3 regions of the Mixta calida genome follow, and region 2 is predicted to be linked to each of the others. Evidence: predicted binding sites of a transcription regulator. Region 2 holds the regulator's gene; each other region holds the start of a gene.

Region 1 (7,477 bases), 680 kb from region 2:
ATAGGTAAACTGATCCATAAAGTGGCCGTTGAGATCGCGCGCCAGCCGTTCCGATTCTTCGTAAATGACGCAGGGGTCCTGCACGAAATGACTTCGTCCGCCATAAAAGGCGATCTGTTCGACTTTGCGGCGCGCGGTGCTGGCGGGCATGACGGCAATAAACGGCAGACCAAGCAGCCGGGCGAAATAGGCTTCGGAAACGGCGGTGCTGCCTGAGGAGGCCTCGATTACCGGCCTGCCCTGTTTGATCCAGCCATTGCACAGGCCGTAAAGAAACAGAGAACGGGCCAGGCGATGTTTCAGGCTGCCGGTTGGGTGGGTGCTTTCATCTTTGAGATAAAACCAGATGCCCGGAAAGGTGGGCAGAGAGAAACGAATCAGATGCGTTTCGGCGGAACGCTGAAAATCGGCGTTGATCTCGTTGATCGCATAATTCACCCATTCACGGCTCATGTTGATTTTCCTCTTATGGCTCAGCCCAATAAGATTAAGGCATTCACAGGAAAAAAAGTTTGCTTTATTTACTGTACAATGCGCCTTTTGTAGCAATATTTTCTCTGGAGGGGCGATGCTGGATAAAACGGATCGTAAACTGCTGGCGCTGTTGCAGCAGGACTGTACGCTATCATTACAGGCGCTGGCGGATGCGGTTAATCTCACCACCACGCCCTGCTGGAAGCGGCTGAAAAAGCTGGAAGATGACGGTATTATCCGCGGACGCGTGGCGCTCCTCGATGGAGAAAAGCTGGGGCTGTCGCTTACCGCCTTTATGCTGATCAAAACCCAGCAGCACAACCGTCAGTGGTATCAGGAATTTGTCGGCGTCGTGCAAAGCCTGCCGGAAGTGATGGCGTTCTATCGCATGGCGGGCGAGTATGATTATCTGTTACGCATTCAGGTCGCCGATATGAAGCAATATGACGCCTTTTATAAACGTCTGGTCAACGGCGTCAGCGGTCTGATCGACGTAACCTCAAGTTTTGCTATGGAAGAGATAAAATATACGACGGCGTTGCCTGTTGAATCCTGATCTTCTCCGCAGCCTTTTCAGGCGCATCAATTAACCATGCAGGACAATTTTTTGTGCGATTGTTTAGCCAGTTAAGTTGGTATTTCCTCCGCGAGTGGCGACGTTACCTCGGCGCGGTATCCTTACTGATCATTATTGCCATTTTGCAGCTGCTGCCGCCGAAAATCGTCGGCGTGATTGTCGATGGCGTCACCCAGCATCGCCTGAGCAGCGGCGCCGTTCTGATGTGGGTCGGCATTATGCTGTTTACCGCGCTGGTGGTTTACCTGCTGCGCTACGTCTGGCGCGTCTTGCTGTTTGGCGCTTCTTATAAGCTGGCGGTGGAGCTGCGGGAAGATTTCTATCGCCAGCTCAGTCGACAGCACCCGGAATTCTACCTGCGTCACCGCACCGGCGATCTGATCGCGCGCGCAACCAACGATGTTGACCGCGTGGTCTTCGCGGCCGGCGAAGGGGTATTGACGCTGGTAGACTCGCTGGTGATGGGCTGCGCGGTGCTGATTGTGATGAGTACGCAGATCAGCTGGCAGCTTACGCTGCTGGCGCTGGTGCCGATGCCGGTGATGGCGATGGTGATCAAGCGCTACGGCGATCAGCTGCATCAGCGCTTTAAACTGGCGCAGGCGGCCTTTTCCTCGCTGAACGATCAGGCGCAGGAGAGCCTCTCCAGCATTCGTATGGTAAAGGCGTTTGGTCTGGAGACGCATCAGTCTCAACAGTTTGCTGATATCGCCACCGACGCCGGTGAGAAAAACCTGCGCGTCGCGCGCGTCGACGCGCGCTTCGATCCTACGATTTATATCGCGATCGGTCTGTCGAACCTGCTGGCTATCGGCGGCGGCAGCTGGCTGGTCTGGCATGATCAGATGACGCTCGGCCAGCTGACCAGCTTTGTGATGTATCTGGGCCTGATGATTTGGCCGATGCTGGCGCTGGCGTGGATGTTTAATATTGTCGAACGCGGCAGCGCAGCCTGGAGCCGCATCCGCGCGCTGCTTAACGAGGCGCCGGCGGTGGAAGATGGCAGCAAAGTTTTGCCGGAAGGACGCGGCGTGCTGCAGGTGGCGATCCGCGAGTTCAGCTATCCCGGCAGCCAGCAGCCTGCGCTGTGCAATCTTAATTTCCAGTTGAAGCCGGGGCAGATGCTGGGATTGTGTGGGCCGACCGGCGCGGGTAAAAGCACGCTGTTAAGCCTGATACAGCGCCATTTCGATATCGCGCAGGGCGATATTCGCTATCACAATATTCCGCTGACCCAGCTGCGCATCGACAGCTGGCGCGGTCGGCTGGCAGTCGTCAATCAGACGCCGTTTCTTTTTTCCGACACCGTCGCCAACAATATCGCGCTGGGGCGGCCTAACGCCAGCCGCGAAGAGATTGAGCGGGCGGCGATGCTGGCGAGCGTCCACGAAGATATTCTGCGGCTGCCGCAGGGCTACGATACCGAAGTAGGCGAGCGCGGGGTGATGCTCTCCGGCGGGCAGAAACAGCGCATTTCCATTGCGCGCGCGCTGCTGTTGAACGCCGAGATCTTGATCCTTGACGATGCGCTTTCGGCAGTGGATGGCCGCACCGAACATCAGATCCTGCACAATTTACGTCGCTGGGGCGAGGGACGCACAGTGATCATCAGCGCGCATCGCCTGTCCGCGCTGACCGAAGCCACTGAAATTCTGGTGATGCAGCATGGTGTCGTGGCGCAGCGCGGCGATCATAACGCGCTGGCGCAGCAAAAGGGCTGGTACAGCGATATGTATCGCTACCAGCAGCTTGAGGCGGCACTGACCGAGGATGAGGATAATCGCAGTAAGGAGAAGAGCCGTGGCTGACAGCAAAAAACTCTGGCCCACGCTAAAGCGGCTGCTTTCCTACGGCAAGCCGTGGCGTAAGGCGCTGACGCTGGCGGTACTGATGCTCTGGATCGCGGCGGCGGCGGAAGTGCTGGGGCCGGTACTGATCGGTTATTTTATCGATCGTCTGGTGGCCCGTCACAACATGCCGGTGGGCCTGGCCGTCGGGCTGGCATTCGCCTTTATTTTTCTGCAGGCGCTGGCGGCGCTGCTGCACTACTGGCAGGCGCTGCTGTTTAATCAGGCGGCGGTCGGCGTTGTGCAGCGTCTGCGCGCCGACGTGATGGATGCGGCGTTGCGCCAGCCGCTCAGCGCGTTCGACACTCAACCGGTTGGGCAGATCATTTCACGCGTCACCAACGACACCGAGGTAATTAAAGATTTATGGGTGACGGTGGTGGCGACGGTGCTGCGCAGCGCGGCGCTGATCGGCGCGATGCTGGTCGCCATGTTTAGCCTGGACTGGCGCATGGCGCTGGTGGCGGTGGTGATTTTCCCGCTGGTGTTGACCGTGATGTTTATCTATCAGCGCTACAGCACGCCGATTGTGCGGCGCGTGCGCAGCTACCTGGCGGATATCAATAACGGCTTTAATGAAGTCATCAACGGCATGAGCGTTATTCAGCAGTTCCGCCAGCAGGCGCGCTTCGGCGAGCGCATGGGGGAGGCCAGTCGATCGCACTATCTGGCGCGCATGGAGACATTGAGGCTGGATGGCTTTCTGCTGCGTCCGCTGCTGAGCCTGTTTTCCGCAGCGATCCTCTGTGGGCTGCTGCTGCTGTTCAGTTTCTCTTCTGAAGGTGTATTTGAGGTGGGCGTGCTTTACGCCTTCATCAGCTATCTGGGAAGGCTTAATGAGCCGCTGATTGAGCTGACCACCCAGCAGTCAATGCTGCAACAGGCGGTCGTAGCCGGAGAGCGCATTTTCGAGCTGATGGATGCGCCGCGCCAGCATTACGGCAGCGACCGGCAGCCGCTACAGAGCGGCCGCATCGATATCGAACGTCTGAGTTTCGCCTATCATGAAGGGCGCAACGTACTGGAAGATATTTCGCTGGCGGCGCCGTCGCGCAGTTTTGTCGCGCTGGTCGGGCATACCGGCAGCGGAAAAAGCACGCTGGCCAGCCTGCTGATGGGCTACTACCCGGTGAAACAGGGAACGATTCATCTCGATGGCCGACCGCTGAATCAGCTGAGCCATGAGGCGCTGCGGCAGGGCGTGGCGATGGTTCAGCAGGACCCGGTGGTGCTGGCGGACAGCTTTTTCGCTAACGTGACGCTGGGACGCGACATCAGTGAACAGGCAGTGTGGCAGGCGCTGGAAACCGTTCAGCTGGCGGAGCTGGCGCGTAGTCTCACCGACGGAATTTATACGCGCCTGGGAGAGCAGGGCAATAATCTTTCCGTTGGGCAGAAGCAGCTGCTGGCGCTGGCGCGCGTGCTGGTGGCTGAACCGCAAATCCTGATTCTGGATGAGGCGACGGCCAATATCGATTCCGGCACTGAACAGGCGATTCAACGCGCGCTGCGCGAGGTGAGGAAAAAGACCACGCTGGTGGTGATTGCGCACCGCCTTTCCACCATTACCGAGGCCGATACCATTCTGGTGCTGCATCGCGGTCGGGCGGTGGAGCGCGGCACTCACCATCAGCTACTGGCGCAGCAGGGCCGCTACTGGCAGATGTATCAGTTGCAGCAGGCGGGCAGCGTGCTGGAGGCGGGCGCACCGGAAAGCGTCTGAAATGGGTTTGCACCTTTTTCTGGCGCATTTATCGGAATTATCCGTATGGATGCACGTTAATTGACCGTGACGCACCTTTATGGTGCGTTTTTTCTTTGATCCTCACTTCTTTTTCATTTATCGCCTTCTTTCTTGCCTTCTCCAGACGCCGCGCGCGCCTGCCGTCACCTTTTCCATACCTGGCACAGCCTTTGCTTTAGTCACGAGGTGTCGGGTGAGAAACGAATCTTATTCTGGTGAGGGGAGCGTATGAAGCTGGTTACCGTAGTCATCAAACCATTCAAACTGGAGGATGTGCGCGAGGCGCTTTCTTCTATTGGTATTCAGGGATTAACCGTAACTGAGGTCAAAGGATTCGGCCGACAAAAAGGCCATGCGGAGCTCTATCGCGGTGCGGAATACAGCGTCAATTTTCTGCCTAAGGTCAAAATCGACGTAGCGATCGCTGACGACCAGCTGGATGAAGTTGTTGATGTCATCAGTAAGGCCGCCTACACCGGCAAAATCGGCGACGGCAAGATTTTTGTGGCAGAGCTTCAGCGCGTTATCCGTATTCGTACCGGTGAAACCGACGAAGCCGCTCTTTAAGCCCGGACTCTTTATCTTGTGATGGGATGAAATAAAATGAACAAATTAATGACCAAAATCCTGACGGGTGCGGCGCTGACACCATCGCTGGCGATGGCGGCTCCGGCCGTTGCCGATAAGGCGGACAACGCCTTTATGATGATTTGCACCGCACTGGTGCTGTTTATGACGATTCCAGGGATCGCGCTGTTTTACGGTGGTCTGATTCGCGGTAAAAACGTGCTGTCGCTACTGACGCAAGTGGCGGTGACCTTTGCCATGGTCTGCGTGCTGTGGGTAGTGTATGGCTACTCGCTGGCCTTCAGCGAAGGCAACGATTTTTTCGGCGGCCTTAACTGGGTGATGCTGAAAAATATCAGCCTGACCGCGCTGACCGGCACGTTCTATCAATATATCCATGTGGTTTTCCAGGCCTCCTTCGCCTGTATTACCGTCGGACTGATTGTCGGTTCGATTGCGGAACGCATCCGCTTCTCCGCTGTGCTCATCTTTGTCTTTATCTGGCTGACGTTGGCCTACCTGCCGATCGCGCATATGGTCTGGGCGGGCGGTTTCCTGGCGAAGGATGGCGCGCTTGATTTCGCTGGCGGCACGGTAGTGCATATCAATGCGGCGGTCGCCGGGCTGGTGGGCGCGTATCTGGTGGGTAAACGCACAGGCTTCGGCAAAGAGGCGTTTAAACCGCACAACCTGCCGATGGTGTTTACCGGTACGGCGATCCTTTATGTCGGCTGGTTTGGCTTTAATGCAGGGTCTGCGGCGGCGGCAAACGAAATTGCGGCGCTGGCCTTTTTAAATACCGTCGTTGCCACGGCCGGCGCTGTGCTTTCCTGGACCTTTGGTGAGTGGGCGCTGCGCGGCAAGCCGTCTCTACTGGGCGCCAGCTCCGGCTTTATCGCTGGCCTGGTCGCCATCACGCCCGCCTGTGGCTACGTTGGCGTGGGCGGTGCGCTGTTTATCGGCCTGATTGGCGGTCTGGCAGGTATCTGGGGTGTGACGACGCTGAAAAAATGGCTGCGCGTTGACGATCCGTGCGATGTTTTCGGCGTTCACGGCGTGTGCGGCATTATCGGTTGTATCCTCACCGGCGTCTTCGCTTCAGGCTCGCTGGGCGGCGTCGGCTATGCGGAAGGCGTCACCATGGGGCATCAGGTATGGGTCCAGCTGTTGAGCGTGGCGCTGACTATCATCTGGACCGGCGTGGTGGCGTTTATCGGCTTTAAAGTGGCGGATATGCTGGTAGGCCTGCGCGTGCCGGAAGAACAGGAGCGCGAAGGACTTGACGTCAACAGCCATGGCGAAAACGCCTATAACCAGTAAGCGTCGGGCTTAAAGAACAGGACGCTGCTTTCGGCAGCGTCCTTTTTTATGCGTTAGCTACTTTTATGCGTTAGCTACGCTGGCGCATGACGCCTTCCTGCACCGTTGAAGCCACCAGCACGCCATCCTGGGTATAGAATTCGCCGCGCACAAAGCCGCGCGCGCTGGAGGCGGAGGTGCTTTCCACGCTGTACAGCAACCACTGATTCAGGTCGACCTTGCGATGGAACCACATAGAGTGGTCTATCGTAGCAACCTGCATGCCCGGCTCCAAAAATCCTTTGCCATGCGGCTGAAGCGCAACCGGAAGGAAATTAAGATCGGAGGCATAGCCCAGCAGATATTGGTGCGCGCGCGCATCGTCGGGCATCGGGCCGTTCGCGCGCAGCCAGACCTGACGCGTCGGCTGATCGACGTGCCCCTTGAGCGGGTTGTGGAAGGTAACGGGGCGTATTTCCAACGGCTTTTCAGCCAGAAATTTAGCTTTTACTTTTTCGGGCAGATGCGCCGCCAGCTGATGCGCGATCTCGGTCTCGCTGGGCAGCCCCTCCGGGCCTTTCACCTGCGGCATCGTTTTCTGATGTTCAAAGCCTGGCTCCGGCGCCTGGAAAGAGGCGGTCATGTAAAAAATCGGCTGCCCGTTCTGAATCGCCGCGACGCGACGGGCGCTGAAGCTATGGCCGTCCCGCAGGGTTTCCACATCATAGATAATTGCTTTCTGACTGTCGCCGGGACGCAAAAAGTAGCTGTGAAAAGAGTGAATATTGCGTTCAACCGGCACGGTCTGTTTAGCCGCATGCAGCGCCTGGCCAACAACTTGTCCGCCGAAGACCTGACGCAGGCCCAAATCTTCGCTCTGGCCTCGAAACAGGCCTTCCTCAAGCTTTTCCAGTTGTAACAGATTCAGTAAATTTTGCAGTGCCTGGCTCATGGGTCGTTCCTCGATAA
Region 2 (7,477 bases):
CGCCGACGGCGATCAGCTGATCGGCGTCGTGCATATGCATGACATGCTGCGCGCTGGCGTAGTATAACCAGATGGAAACGAGAATGACGCAAGAACTGGACGTCGTGGAGACCTGCTACGGCGCAGTAAGCCGGGACGTAATCAAGCGAGCAGAAGCGATTCGCCTGCTGATTTGCGATGTGGACGGCGTAATGTCCGATGGCCTGATCTATATGGGCAACAGCGGCGAAGAGCTGAAGGCATTCAACGTCCGCGACGGTTACGGCATCCGCTGCCTGCTAACCTCCGATATCGACGTCGCTATTATTACCGGGCGCCGTGCGAAACTGCTGGAGGATCGTTGTCAGACGCTGGGCATTACACATCTTTACCAGGGGCAGTCCGATAAGCTTTTGGCCTTCCGGGAACTTCTGGATAAACTGTCGCTACGCCCTGAGCAGGTCGCCTATATCGGCGACGATCTCATCGACTGGCCGGTGATGGCACAGGTGGGCCTGAGCGTGGCGGTGGCCGACGCGCATCCTCTACTGCTAGGGCGCGCCAGGTATGTAACCCGCATCGCCGGCGGACGCGGCGCGGTGCGTGAACTCTGCGATCTGATTTTGATCGCCCAGGATAAGTTTGATGACGCCAAAGGGCAATCGGTATGAGTAAAACCAGGCGTTGGATAACGTTACTGCTGGCATTGATCGCCATTATCTTGCTCGGCTGGAATCTCGCCGGCAATGATGAAAACCAGGGGCCGCAGGAAACCAATAATCAGGAACCGACCTATACCAGTGCAAACTCCAGCACCGTGGTCTATAACCCGGCAGGCAGTCTCAGCTACAAGTTGGTTTCGGATAAGGTGACCTATTTTTCGACCGATGAGATCAGCTGGTTCGATAATCCGCTGATGACCACCTATGACGAAAACAAGATCCCTGCCTGGTCAGTACGCGCGGATAAAGCCAAACTGACAAAAGACCGCATGCTTTATCTCTATGGTCACGTTGAAGTCAACAGCCTGACGAAAGACGCTCAGCTTGAGCGGATTAAAACCGATAATGCGCAGGTCAATCTGGTGACGCAGGATGTGCAGTCTGACGACCAGGTAACACTTTATGGCCGCGGCTTTAATTCTACTGGTATGAAAATGCGCGGTAATTTACGGACGAAAACGGCCGAGCTGATTGAAAAGGTCAAAACTAATTATGAAATCAATGCACAACAACAGCCTTAAGCTTCTGCTTATCACTACCCTGCTGGCCGCCAGCGTTCCGGCTCTGGCATTAACGGGCGACTCCGAAAAGCCCGTTAATATCGATTCCGCTAACCAGGCGCTGGATCTGCAAGGCAACGTCGCGACCTTTACCGGTAATGTGATCGTGACGCAGGGTTCGATCAAAATTACCGCCGATAAAGTCGTCGTAACGCGTCCTGGCGGCGACAGCAACAAAACCATCGTTGACGCTTACGGTACGCCGGCGACCTTTTATCAGCTGCAGGACGACGGCAAACCGGTAAAAGGTCATGCTCAGAAGATGCATTATGAGCTGGCGAAGGATTTTGTTGAACTGACGGGCAACGCCTATATCGAGCAGCTGGACAGCAATGTCAAAGGCGATCGTATCACCTATTTGGTGAAAGAGCAGAAAATGCAGGCGTTTAGCCAGGGCCAGAACAAGCGCGTGACAACCGTACTGGTGCCTTCGCAGCTGCAGGATAAATCCGGCGCCTCTAATGGCCAACAGAAGAGTAACTGATTCATATGGCAACACTACTCGCTGAAAATCTGGCGAAAGCCTATAAAGGCCGCCGCGTGGTGGAAGATGTCAGCCTGCAGGTTAAATCGGGCGAAATCGTCGGTCTGCTGGGACCAAACGGCGCGGGCAAAACCACCACCTTTTATATGGTTGTTGGCATTGTGCCGCGCGACGCCGGGCGCATCGTGATTGATGATGAAGACATCAGTATTTTACCGCTCCATGCCCGCGCCCGTCGCGGCATCGGCTACCTGCCGCAGGAAGCGTCGATATTCCGTCGCCTCAGCGTCTATGACAATCTGATGGCCGTGCTGCAGGTGCGCGACGATCTGACCACCGAACAGCGTCAGGATCGCGCAAACGAGCTGATGGAAGAATTCCATATTGAACATCTGCGCGACAGTCTCGGCCAGGCGCTCTCCGGCGGCGAACGGCGTCGTGTGGAAATTGCGCGCGCGCTGGCGGCGAACCCCAAATTCATCCTGTTGGATGAACCCTTCGCCGGCGTCGACCCGATCTCCGTTATCGATATCAAAAAGATTATCGAACACCTGCGTGACAGCGGTCTCGGCGTGCTGATCACCGACCATAACGTCCGTGAGACGCTGGCCGTTTGCGAACGCGCCTATATTGTGAGTCAGGGCCGTCTGATCGCCCATGGCACCCCGGAAGCGATTCTGGCCGATGAACAGGTGAAACGCGTCTATTTGGGTGAAGAGTTCAGACTCTGATATGGTGTCGGTTATGACAGTCTGCTATCAGGAAACGCTATTCTGAATATGAAGCAAGGTTTGCAACTCAGGCTCAGCCAACAGCTCGCCATGACGCCGCAGCTGCAGCAGGCTATTCGCCTGCTACAGCTCTCTACGCTGGAGCTCCAACAGGAGATTCAGCTGGCGCTGGAGAGCAACCCGTTGCTTGAGCAGACCGATAATGTCCATGAAGAGGTGGATTCCCGCGAGTATACCGAGAGTGAAACGCTCGATACGCGGGAGGCGCTGGAGCAGAAGGATATGCCGGAGGAGTTGCCGCTTGACGCCACCTGGGACGAGATCTACACCGCCGGCACGCCGTCCGGCACCGGTACCGACTATCGCGACGACGAACTGCCGGTCTACCAGGGTGAAACCACCCAGTCGCTGCAGGATTACCTGATGTGGCAGGTGGAGCTGACGCCGTTTACCGATACCGATCGCGCCATCGCCACCTCGATTGTCGATGCCATTGACGATACCGGCTATCTCACCGTCACGCTGGATGAAATCCGCGATAGCATGGGCGATGAAGAGGTGGCGCTGGATGAAGTCGAGGCGGTGCTGAAGCGCGTGCAGCGTTTCGATCCTGTTGGCGTTGGCGCCCGCGATCTGCGCGATTGCCTGCTGGTGCAGCTTTCGCAGTTCGCCAGCGATACGCCATGGCTGACGGAGGCGCAGCTGATTGTCAGCGAGCATCTCGATCTGCTGGCAAACCATGATTTCCGCAGTCTGATGCGCGTCACCCGCCTGAAAGAAGATGTATTGAAAGAGGCGATGGCGCTGATCCAGTCGCTCGATCCGCGACCAGGGCAGTCGGTAAACACCAGCGAACCGGAATATGTCATTCCCGACGTACTGGTGCGCAAAATCGGCAACCGCTGGACAGTAGAGCTCAACAGCGACAGCGTGCCGCGGCTGAATATCAACCAGCAATACGCGGCGCTGGGCAACTCAACGCGCAACGATAGCGACAGTCAGTTTATTCGCACCAATCTGCAGGAAGCGAAATGGCTGATTAAAAGCCTGGAAAGCCGGAACGATACGTTGCTGAAAGTCACGCGCTGTATCGTCGAGCAGCAGCAGGCCTTCTTTGAACAGGGAGAGGAGTTCATGCGCCCGATGGTGCTGGCAGATATCGCTCAGGCGGTCGACATGCATGAATCAACCATTTCCCGCGTAACGACGCAAAAATACCTGCACAGCCCGCGCGGTATTTTCGAACTGAAATATTTTTTCTCCAGCCACGTCAATACCGAGGGCGGCGGCGAAGCTTCCTCCACGGCGATCCGCGCGCTGGTGAAAAAACTCATCTCGGCGGAGAACCCCGCCAAACCGCTGAGCGACAGCAAGCTCACCTCTATGCTGTCCGAACAGGGCATTATGGTGGCGCGCCGCACCGTCGCAAAGTACCGAGAGTCTTTATCCATCCCGCCATCAAACCAGCGTAAACAGCTGGTTTGATACTCACTGAGAAGGAAGACGCTATGCAGCTCAATATTACCGGGCAACACATTGAAATCACGCCAGCTTTGCGCGAGTTTGTAAACACTAAGTTTGCCAAGCTGGAACAATATTCAGACCGGATAACCCAGGTCCACGTTGTGCTGAAGGTAGAGCGAGTGCAGCAGATAGCGGAAGCGACGCTGCACGTCAGCGGCGGCGAACTGCATGCGACTTCTGAGGCTAATGATATGTACGCGGCGATTGATGGCTTGATCGATAAGCTTTCTCGTCAGCTAACCCGGCATAAAGACAAGTTAAAACAACACTAACCTTCGCAAGGCGGAAGGAAGAACGGGCCGCTTGTAGTAATGCGGCACTATCGTGGGGCGATCTTTTTCGCCCCGTTTTTCCATTCACGCCACGCTGGCAAATTTTTACTGCTTTTCTCATCGTAAGACGCGTAAAGTAGCGCGATGCGCCAGTAAATGTGAACACGCAAGTGAAACTATGATGAACAACGAACTCTCACTGGAACTCAGCTCTGTACTTAACCTTGACTGTACCCGCAGCGGAGTGCATTGCCAGAGCAAAAAGCGGGCACTGGAAATCATCAGTGAACTGGCTGCCAAACAGCTTAATCTGCCGCACCAAACGGTGTTTGAAGCGATCCTGACGCGCGAGCGCATGGGCAGCACCGGCATCGGCAACGGCATCGCTATTCCGCACGGAAAGCTGGAAGAGGATACACTGCGTGCAGTAGGCGTATTTATCCGCCTCGATCAGCCAATCGGGTTCGATGCTATTGATAATCAACCGGTTGATCTGCTTTTTGCCTTGTTGGTACCGGCGGATCAATGTAAAACACATCTGCATACCCTTTCACTGGTGGCGAAACGGCTGGCCGACAAAACGGTATGCCGTCGTCTGCGGGCTGCGCAGAGTGATGAAGAGCTGTATGAGATCATTACCGCAGCGCCGGAAGAGAATCATTAATTACTACGCTTGCACTTTTGCCTGAACGGCGGGCTTGCGGCCCGTCGCGCAGGTTGAATGGGGAGACAACTTAATGGTGCTGATGATCGTCAGCGGTCGTTCAGGCTCAGGGAAATCTGTCGCGTTACGCGCGCTGGAAGATATGGGTTTTTACTGTGTGGACAACCTGCCGGTAACACTCCTGCCCGATCTGGCGAATTCGCTGGCTGCACGTAATATCTCGGCCGCCGTCAGTATAGATGTGCGTAATATGCCGGAGTCGCCGGATGTGCTGGAAAAGGCGCTGACCAGCCTGCCCGGCAGCTTTTCGCCGCAGCTGCTGTTCCTGGACGCGGACCGCAACACCTTAATCCGTCGCTACAGCGATACCCGCCGTTTGCATCCGCTCTCCAGCAAAAACCTGTCGCTGGAAAGCGCTATCGATGAAGAAAACGATCTTCTGGAGCCACTGCGATCGCGCGCCGATCTGATTGTCGATACGTCGGAAATGTCGGTGCATGAACTGGCGGAGATGCTGCGTACGCGTCTGCTCGGCAAGCGCGAGCGCGAACTCACGATGGTATTTGAATCTTTCGGTTTTAAGCATGGCATCCCTATCGACGCCGACTATGTTTTTGACGTGCGCTTTCTGCCTAACCCGCACTGGGACCCAAAGCTGCGTCCGATGACAGGCCTCGACAGACCCGTAGCGGCCTTTCTCGATCGTCACACTGAGGTGCATAACTTTATCTACCAGACGCGCAGCTATCTCGAATTATGGCTGCCGATGCTGGAAACCAATAATCGCAGTTATCTGACCGTCGCCATTGGCTGCACTGGCGGCAAACACCGTTCCGTCTATATTGCCGAACAGCTCGCCGACTATTTCCGTTCGCGCGGCAAGAATGTGCAATCCCGCCATCGCACGCTGGAAAAACGCAAATCATGACAGTCAGGCAAACCGTTGAAATTAAAAATAAGCTGGGCATGCATGCCCGCCCCGCGATGAAGCTGTTTGAACTGGTACAAAGTTTTGACGCTGAAGTGCTGCTGCGTAATGAGGCGGGCACCGAGGCGGAAGCCAGCAGCGTGATTGCGTTGCTGATGCTCGATTCGGCTAAAGGCGGCCACATTGAAATTGAAGCCACCGGCCCGCAGGAAGAGCAGGCGCTGGCGGCAGTCATTGAGCTGTTTGAAGCGGGCTTCGACGAAGAATAAGTCGTTACAGGCGGTGCTGCTGAATATATGTTGTGCCGCCCAGTTGACGCATCTGCCGCATGATCCATGCCTGCCGCTGACGCACATAGCCAGAAGGCGCATCCGCGCGGAAACGCAGCGGATTAGGCAGAACGGCGGCCAGCAGCGCCGCTTCTGTCATCGTCAGTCGGCTGGCGGGCTTATGAAAATAGCGCTGCGCCGCCGCCTCTACGCCAAATATGCCATCGCCAAACTCGGCGATATTCAGGTACACCGTCAGGATACGCCTTTTACTCCATACGCCTTCCAGTCCCAGCGTCAGCCCGGCCTCCAGCCCTTTACGCAGCCAACTACGGCCATCCCAAAGAAAGAGATTTTTCGCCGTTTGCTGTGAAAGCGTAGAGGCGCCGCGCATCCGTCCATTCTGCTTATCCAGCACCGACTCGATCGCCTCTACATCAAACCCCCAATGCTGAGGAAATTTTTGATCTTCTGCGGCGATGACTGCCAGCAGCATCCAGGGGGATATCTCCTCTCTCGACACCCAGTCAGAGTGCGCAACCCAGGAAAACTCCCCTTTAAGCCAGACGCCGACCTGCCGCTCCGCCATCACTGCTGAAAAAGGGACCGGCAAAAAAGCAAATAGTACGATCCCGGCCAGCCATAAGCCGACGATCGAAACGATCAGGCGCAGCAGCCAGCGTTTGCAAAAGCTTAACAGTTGTCCTTTACCGATACCCATACGATCCTGTCCAATCCGTTTTTTTTTCACTTATCAATTGCTCTCGTTACTGCCATGACTGGCCCTGAAGTTATTACGGTCGTGTAATGATAAAACAGCGCTTTTTGCGGCCAAATTTGCTGATTCAGAAATTCATATTTTGTTAATTTCTTCAAACATCAATAGGTTCCATGTCTTAGGAATCGGTTCCAAAGTTTAGACACCCTGCTGCTTTTACAGGAATTCAGCCTGAAGCCTTATGATTACCCATAAGGAAAAACATTTAAACCCCTTATGGAACGCCTGATAAGTGACCATGTTAACTAAAGAAAAGACAAAATAATTTCAAGTAAAGATGCTTTTCAGCGGACAATTTGACGTTTTTTAAACATGGATAATTAAGCGTTTTAACGCCCTGTCCTTACAGGCTGCGTTAAGCACTGAAATGAGCAGAGCTCACCCATAAGCTGAACTTTTTTGCGGCGCACCAGCGCACTTGTCATGAGAGCTATTTTTTTAAATTACAAGGCATTATGTAAAAGTGATGCTCATCAAGTGTAACGGGTAAAGCCAAAAAAAGCGTACCTGAATATTGACGCTGGACGATGAAAGTTTTTTGCAATGAAATCCTTTACAAAAGCTTA
Region 3 (7,477 bases), 570 kb from region 2:
AAATCGTAGGCGCGATACTCCGGCTCCGCCTCATCCAGCCAGAAAGTGCGAATGCCAGAATCGTAATAGTTGCGCTTCACCTCCTGCCAGACAAACTCGCGCGCGGCGGGATGAGTGGCGTCGAAAAAGGTGGTGTTGCCCAGGAAATCGAGGTTGACCGACACGCCGCGATCGCTGTTAACCAGCAGCCCCTGCGATTTCATGCGCGCGTAGTTGGCACTGCGGCTGTCGACCGTCGGCCAGACCGACACCATGGTTTCGATGCCCATCGCCTTCAGCTCCGCCACCATCGCTTTGGGATCGGGCCAGTCGAGCGGGTCGAAACACCAGTCGCCCTGATTCGGCCAGTGGAAAAAGTCGATAACGATCACCGAGAGCGGCAGCTGACGTCGCCGGTATTCGCGCGCCACCTCCAGCACCTCCTGCTGAGTGCGATAGCGCAGCTTGCACTGCCAGAAGCCGGTGGCGAAGCTGGGCATCGGCGGCGCGGTGCCGACGGCGCGGCCATACTGCCGCAGGATCTGCGCCGGTTCATCGCCTGCGGTGATCCAGTAATCCATCTGGTCAGTGACCTGCGCCTGCCAGCGGGTGACGTTTTTCCCGAAGGTGGCTTCGCCGATCGCCGGGTTATGCCACAGCAGGCCATAACCCAGGCTGGAGAGCATAAAGGGCACGCTGGCCTGCGAGTTGCGCTGCGCCAGCTCCAGCGTGCAGCCTTTGAGATCCAGCCCTTCCTGCTGATACTGCCCCATGCCGTAAATTTTTTCGTCGCGCCGCGCCTCGAAGCGCACGGTCAGCTGATACTTCCCACCGGGGATCGGACGAAACTCGCGGCCATCCAGCTTGAGGGCGCTGATATATTTATCCTGGCTTTTCTCCGTCGCGCCGATGCCGACCGTGGTGCGCTGGCGCCAGAACTCTTCCAGCAGCAGCTCGCCGCGCTGATTACGGAAGGCGAGCTGACCGCGCTGATTAAGCGTGGCGGTAATATTGCCGTTGCGCAGGCTCAGGGACTCGCCATCCTGTGTGATCTCCGCCGCCTGCGGACCGGGCGGCAGCAGCGCCCAGTCGGTGTCCGCTATCTGCGGCTGGCAACTGGCGCGCACGCGCAGGCTGTTTTCTCCCCAGGGTTCGACAATCAGCGTTTGTCGATCGAAGCGCCAGATAATGCGCTGCTGTTCCGCCCGTAATTCACTCATGACAACTCCTGTGGCTTAAGGGCGCCCGCGCCGCTGACGTTCTGCGTCGCCGCCGCCGTTTTATGCTGATTAATTTCACGCATGGCGTCGTCGTTCAGCCGATACCAGCGCATGGTGAGCGCGCTCAACAGAGAGAGCACGCCAGGGATCAGGGAAAAGAGCGCGATAATCGCCAGCATCGCACTGCCGTTTTGCTGCGGCGCCTGAGCGACATATCCGCTGAGGCCGAGCGTCCAGCCGACAATCGCGCCGCTGACCGCCATGCCCATCTTCAGCACCGCCAGCAGAGTAGAGAATATGGTGCCGTCCATGCGCTTGCCCTGACGATATTCACCGTAGTCCACCACGTCCGACATCATCACCCACATCAGCGTGGTGGTGACCTGGTAAAAGCTGGAGACGACAAAGGTCATTGCCACCAGCAGCGGCAGCGACGCAGGCATAAACAGAATGCTGATGCTGAGCAGGCCGCACATTACCGCGCTGAGGGTAAATGCCTGCAACTTGCTGCGGCGACGCGTCATCCACTTCGCCATCCAACTGCCGACGCTTTTGCCGACAATATGCGCCGCCAGCAGCCACATAAACAGGCTGGCGTCGCCGAGATAGTAGGTGACGTAATACATCATCGCGCCGAGCCGTACTACGCCGAAGGCGATATTGCAGAACACCAGCAGCGCGACCACGCGCCACTGATCGTTACGCAGCAGATCGCGCAGGTCGGCGAGGAAATTCTCATGGCTGCCGTGCGTGCTGACGCGCTCGCGGGTGTTGAAGAAGCAGAGCAGGAACATCAGCGCCGCCAGGCTCGCCATAATCGCCATCGCGCCGAAGTAGCCGTCCAGCTTGTTGCCGCCGCCGATCCACTGCGCCAGCGGCATCATCAGAAAGGTGGACATCGCGCCACCGAGGGTCGCCAGGAAAAAGCGGTACGACTGCAACGAAATACGCTGGGTATCGTCAGAGGTGATAATGGCGCCCATCGAGCAGTAAGGAATATTGATGGCGGTATAGAGCAGCATCATCAAACAGTAGGTGACGCTGGCGTAGATCATCTTGCCGCTTAGCGACAGCGATTCCGGCACGGCGTAAATCAGCAGGCAGCTGACGCCGAACGGCACCGCCAGCCAGAGCAGCCAGGGCCGAAAGCGCCCCCAGCGCGTGCGGGTGCGGTCGGCAATCAGCCCCATCGCCGGATCGACGATCGCATCGGCGACGCGCGCCAGCAGAAACAGCGTGCCGACGAAGACGGCGGGCAGGCCGACAACGTCGGTATAGTAGAAGGTGAGAAAGATAATGACGTTTTCCAGCCCGATATGGCTCGCCATATCGCCGAGGCCATAACTGATTTTTTCTTTAACCGATAAGGTTGCACGCATGGTTGTCCGCCTTGTTCGCCTGAGAGGAACACCTTCCGTGGCCTGAAGAGCAGTTATAGGAAGCCAGGCGGGCGACAACAATTACGGGATCTGATTAAACCCTTATGTTTTTTACTTTATGTGATACGGGTAACAGGCTGGTTGTCGATTGCAGTTAGCGCGTGAAATAAATAGCGTTCCTGGTTAATTTTTAACACTTTCTGGCTTTTCTTGTGCGCCAGAGCCGCCAGATGCACAGTTTACAATGCAGTATTTGCCCGGCGGCAGCGGATCTTTATCAGGAGCATCAAAGCATCCGTTTTATGGCGACAGTGTTGATCTCCTGACCAGGCCATAAACACGTCGACGCTATAAATCGTCAAGGGAGAGTAATCCGCATCGTTGATAACAAACTTTCCATGCAGCGGCGCAGGCGCGCCGACGCCGTCTTAACTCTCTATTTCAACTCCAGCCGACGCGCCAGGCGATGCAGGTTGCCCGCATCCATCTCCAGACGGCGCGCGCAGGCAGCCCAGTTATTGTTGCTGGCCTGCAGAGCGCGCAAAATATACTGGCGCTGAAAGTCGCGCGTGGCGTCCTGCAAATTTTGCTGCGGCAGCGCCTCGGCGAACGACGGCGCCTCCGCGACCTCCGTGCCGTTATCTAGTGAAAAGTGATGCGGCATCAGCAGAATATCGCCGTTGCGCGCATCCGCCTGCGCCACGATGGTGGCACGGTAAATCGCATGCTCCAGCTCGCGGATATTCCCCGGCCAGCCGTAGCTGCTGAGCATGGCGCGCGCCGCCGCGCTCAGCGCGATATGCTGCAAACCAAACTTCACCCGGCATTTTTCGCAGAAATAGCCCGCCAGCAGAATAATATCTTCGCCGCGTTCGCGCAGCGCCGGCACCTGTAGCGGAAAAACGCTGAGGCGATGGTAGAGATCGGCGCGAAAGCTGCCGTCCGCCACCGCCTGACGCAGATCGCGGTTGGTGGCCGCCAGGATACGCACGTCCACTTTCAGATGCCGATCCTCCCCTACCCGCTGCAGGTCGCCATACTGCAATACGCGCAGCAGCTTCGCCTGTAGCGTCAGCGGCAGCTCGCCGATTTCGTCGAGAAACAGCGTGCCGTTATCGGCCATTTCGAATTTGCCTGTGCGATCGTGCACCGCGCCGGTAAAGGCCCCTTTTACGTGGCCGAACAGCTCGCTCTCCGCCACCGTCTCCGGCAGCGCCGCGCAGTTGAGGTAAATCAGCGGGCTGGCGGCGCGCGCCGACTGGCGATGCAGCGCCTGCGCCACCAGCTCTTTGCCCACGCCGGTTTCACCGGTGATCAGCACATTAAGATCGGTCGGCGCCACTACCGCGATCTCTTTCTTCAGCTGCTGCATCGGCGCGGAATCGCCGATCATTTCGCTCTCTTCCGTTTCGCTGCGGCGCGGGCCGCCCAGCGTCAGGGCGTTGCCCGGCTGCTCCAGCTGCTCCAGCAGCAGCGCGTTGTTCAGCGCGCTGCCGACCAGCGTCGCCACCACGCGCAGTTCCTCATCGCTGTAGGCGTCGAACTGGCTGGCGTTCATGCCGTCAAACGTCAGCGCGCCGATCAGATTCTGCCCGGAAAACAGCGGCAGCCCGACGCAGGCGTGAACGTGCAGCTCCTGCTGGTCGGGAATCAGCCCGTCGTAAGGGTCGGGCAGGCTGCTGTCGGCGGGAAAGCGCACCACGTCACCGGCGCGCGCAATCGCCTCCAGCCGCGGATGCGCCTCGATTTTAAAACGGCGTCCCATAACATCCGGCGCCAGCCCCGCCGTCGCCAGCGGACGAAAATGCTGCGCCTCATAGCGCAGCAGCGCAGTGGCGTCGCACTGCAACAGATGATGAATACTGCCGATCATCCGGTTAAAGCGATCGGGACGTGAAAGGCCGTTCTGAATCTCAACTGCCAGCGCGGCCAGCTTCTCTACGGATATCGTCATGCTGTCGTTTCCACAATACATTGTCAAAATAACAATAGACCGGGAATGTCATTTTAACAACCCAGGAAAATAAAAGTCTTATAAAACAATAAAATAAAAGTTGGCACGCCGAATGCAATAACAGGATAACTTTATGAACCTGTTGAGGAACCAAGATGAGCATTCACGTTAAGAACAATATTACCTGGGTAGGCCAACGCGACTGGGAAGTACGTGATTTTCATGGTACCGAATATAAAACGTTAAAAGGCAGCAGCTACAACAGCTATCTGATCCGTGAAGAGAAGAATGTCCTGATCGATACCGTTGACCATAAATTCAGCCGTGATTTTGTAACGAACCTGATGCAGGAGATCGATCTCGACAAGATCGATTACATCATCATTAACCATGCGGAAGAGGACCATGCCGGCGCGCTGACCGAGCTGATGTCGCGTATTCCCCATACGCCGATCTACTGCACCGAAAACGCTATCGATTCGATTAACGGTCACCACCACCACCCGGAGTGGAACTTTAACGTGGTGAAAACCGGCGATACGCTCGATATCGGCAACGGCAAAAAACTGATCTTCGTGGAAACGCCGATGCTGCACTGGCCGGACAGCATGATGACCTATATGACCGAAGATGCGGTGCTGTTCAGCAACGACGCCTTCGGCCAGCACTACTGCGACGAACATCTGTTTAATGACGAAGTGGATCAGACCGAGCTGTTTGAACAGTGTCAGCGCTACTACGCCAATATCCTGACGCCGTTCAGCCGTCTGGTGACGCCGAAAATCAATGAAATCCTCGGCTTCAACCTGCCGGTCAGCATGATCGCGACGTCGCACGGCGTGGTATGGCGCGACAACCCGACGCAGATCGTCGAGCTGTACCTGAAATGGGCGGCGGACTATCAGGAAGATCGCATCACCATTCTGTACGACACCATGTCCAACAACACCCGCATGATGGCCGACGCCATCGCGCAGGGCATTAACGAAGTCGACCCGCGCGTGGCGGTGAAAATCTACAACGTGGCGCGTAGCGACAAAAACGAAGTTCTGACTAACGTTTTCCGCTCCAAAGGCGTGCTGGTGGGCACCTCCACGATGAACAACGTGATGATGCCGAAAATCGCCGGCCTGGTAGAAGAGATGACCGGCCTGCGCTTCCGCAACAAACGCGCCAGTGCCTTCGGCTCGCACGGCTGGAGCGGCGGCGCGGTCGATCGCCTCTCCACCCGTCTGCAGGACGCAGGCTTCGAGATGTCGCTCAGCCTGAAAACCAAATGGCGTCCGGACGGCAACGCGCTGGAAGCGTGCCGCGAGCATGGCCGCAGCATCGCCCGCCAGTGGGCGCTGTCGCCGCTGCCGGCGAAAGCCGCGCAGCCGGAAGCGGCCGTTGCGCCTGCCGCCGCGATCGATGTGCCGGTTAACGCCGCGCCGAAAAGCTGCGCCAGCGCCGCGACGGGCGATGCCGATCAGAAGATGATCTGCAGCGTCTGCCTGTGGGTCTATGACCCGGCCACGGGCGAAGATTCTCAGGATGTCGCGCCGGGCACCGCCTGGGCAGACGTGCCGGAAGATTTTCTCTGCCCCGAATGCGGCATGGGCAAAGACGTTTTCGACCCGTATGAGGGCTAATGCTATGTCATCCGATATCGTCATTATCGGCTCCGGCTTCGCCGCCCGACAGCTGATTAAGAATCTGCGTCAGCAGAATAAAGAGGCGCCCATCCGGCTGATCGCCGCCGACAGCTGCGATGAGTACCACAAGCCGGAGCTGAGCCACGTCTTCTCTCTGGGCCAGCGGGCCGATGATTTGACCCGCATGACCGCCGCCGAGTACGCAGAGAAAAACAACGTGACGCTGCATCCGCATACGCGGGTCTCGCGCATCGACGCCGCCGCGCACCGTATTGAGACCACGGCGGGCGACTTTACCTTCGGCAAACTGGTGCTGGCCACCGGCGCGGAAGCGCTGGTGCCGCCGGTCAGCGGCAGCGAGCTGATGTACACCCTTAACAGCCAGCAGGAGTATCGCCGCTGCGAGGAGAATCTGCGGGACGCGAAACGCGTGCTGCTGATCGGCGGCGGGCTGATCGGCACCGAGCTGGCGATGGATCTCAACCGCGCCGGCAAACAGGTAACGCTGGTGGATCGCAGCGGCAGCCTGCTCTCGGCGCTGATGCCGCCGGAGATTAGCGGGCGCTTACAGCATCGTCTGACGCTGGCGGGCGTGGAGATGCGCTTTAACTGCGAGCTCTCCTCGCTGGCGCGCCATCACGACACGCTGATCGCCACGCTGAATAACGGTCAGCAGATCGCCTGCGACGCAGCGGTCTGCGCCATCGGCCTGCGCCCGAATATCGCGCTGGCGCAGCAGGCGGGGCTGGAGACGCGGCGCGGCATCGTGGTGGACGATCGCCTGACCACCTCGCGCCCCGATATTTTCGCCCTCGGCGACTGCGCCGAGATTCAGGGCAAGCTGATGCCTTACCTGCAGCCGGCGCAGCTGGCGGCGATGACGCTGGCGAAAAACCTCACTGGCAACAGCGCCAGCCTGAGCCTGCCGGCGATGCTGGTCAGGATCAAAACGCCTGACCTGCCGCTGCACCTGGCCGGCAACGCCGGGGATGCGGATCTGAACTGGGAAATGCAGTTCAGCAAAGCGGGCATCGTGGCGAAAGGGCTGGACGCCGCCAGACAGCTGAAAGCGTTCGTGGTCAGTGAAGATCATATGAAGCAGGCGCTTCCCTTGCTGAAACAGCTCACCCGTTAATCACGGAGTAAAATATGACTGACCTGATGTGTTATCAAACGCTGCCGTTGTGGAACAGCGCCACGCTGCCGCCGGTATGGCGCGAACCTTACCGCACCGAGCCAGGCTGCTGGGCGCAGCTGAAAGTGTATAAAGGCACGCTGGATATCGCCCTGCTCACCGAGCGCGGCGAGACG

What was found. Region 2 encodes sigma-54, which starts transcription at its own class of promoters, with help from an activator protein. Its sites were predicted from a motif close to GTTGGCACANNTTTCGCTNT; they were not measured.
Region 1: a site for sigma-54 is predicted at 4,800-4,819, ahead of glnK (P-II family nitrogen regulator). Genes of this name have one in related genera too.
Region 3: a site for sigma-54 is predicted at 4,632-4,651, ahead of norV (anaerobic nitric oxide reductase flavorubredoxin). Genes of this name have one in related genera too.

What each region holds. Positions count from the first base shown of each region.
Region 1 covers NZ_CP026378.1:1,239,587-1,247,063, forward strand. The annotation lists gene C2E16_RS05775 (PLP-dependent cysteine synthase family protein) at 1-453, opposite strand, end outside; gene C2E16_RS05780 (Lrp/AsnC family transcriptional regulator) at 569-1,030, shown strand; gene C2E16_RS05785 (SmdA family multidrug ABC transporter permease/ATP-binding protein) at 1,084-2,859, shown strand; gene C2E16_RS05790 (SmdB family multidrug efflux ABC transporter permease/ATP-binding protein) at 2,822-4,621, shown strand; gene glnK (P-II family nitrogen regulator) at 4,871-5,209, shown strand; gene amtB (ammonium transporter AmtB) at 5,246-6,529, shown strand; gene tesB (acyl-CoA thioesterase II) at 6,600-7,460, opposite strand.
Region 2 covers NZ_CP026378.1:560,457-567,933, reverse strand. The annotation lists gene kdsD (arabinose-5-phosphate isomerase KdsD) at 1-67, shown strand, start outside; gene kdsC (3-deoxy-manno-octulosonate-8-phosphatase KdsC) at 84-650, shown strand; gene lptC (LPS export ABC transporter periplasmic protein LptC) at 647-1,222, shown strand; gene lptA (lipopolysaccharide ABC transporter substrate-binding protein LptA) at 1,203-1,745, shown strand; gene lptB (LPS export ABC transporter ATP-binding protein) at 1,751-2,476, shown strand; gene rpoN (RNA polymerase factor sigma-54) at 2,525-3,961, shown strand; gene hpf (ribosome hibernation promoting factor) at 3,985-4,272, shown strand; gene ptsN (PTS IIA-like nitrogen regulatory protein PtsN) at 4,454-4,936, shown strand; gene rapZ (RNase adapter RapZ) at 5,010-5,864, shown strand; gene npr (PTS phosphocarrier protein NPr) at 5,861-6,133, shown strand; gene mtgA (monofunctional biosynthetic peptidoglycan transglycosylase) at 6,138-6,854, opposite strand.
Region 3 covers NZ_CP026378.1:1,131,323-1,138,799, reverse strand. The annotation lists gene C2E16_RS05295 (glycoside hydrolase family 31 protein) at 1-1,199, opposite strand, end outside; gene C2E16_RS05290 (glycoside-pentoside-hexuronide (GPH):cation symporter) at 1,196-2,578, opposite strand; gene norR (nitric oxide reductase transcriptional regulator NorR) at 3,015-4,532, opposite strand; gene norV (anaerobic nitric oxide reductase flavorubredoxin) at 4,688-6,163, shown strand; gene norW (NADH:flavorubredoxin reductase NorW) at 6,168-7,301, shown strand; gene tehB (SAM-dependent methyltransferase TehB) at 7,316-7,477, shown strand, end outside.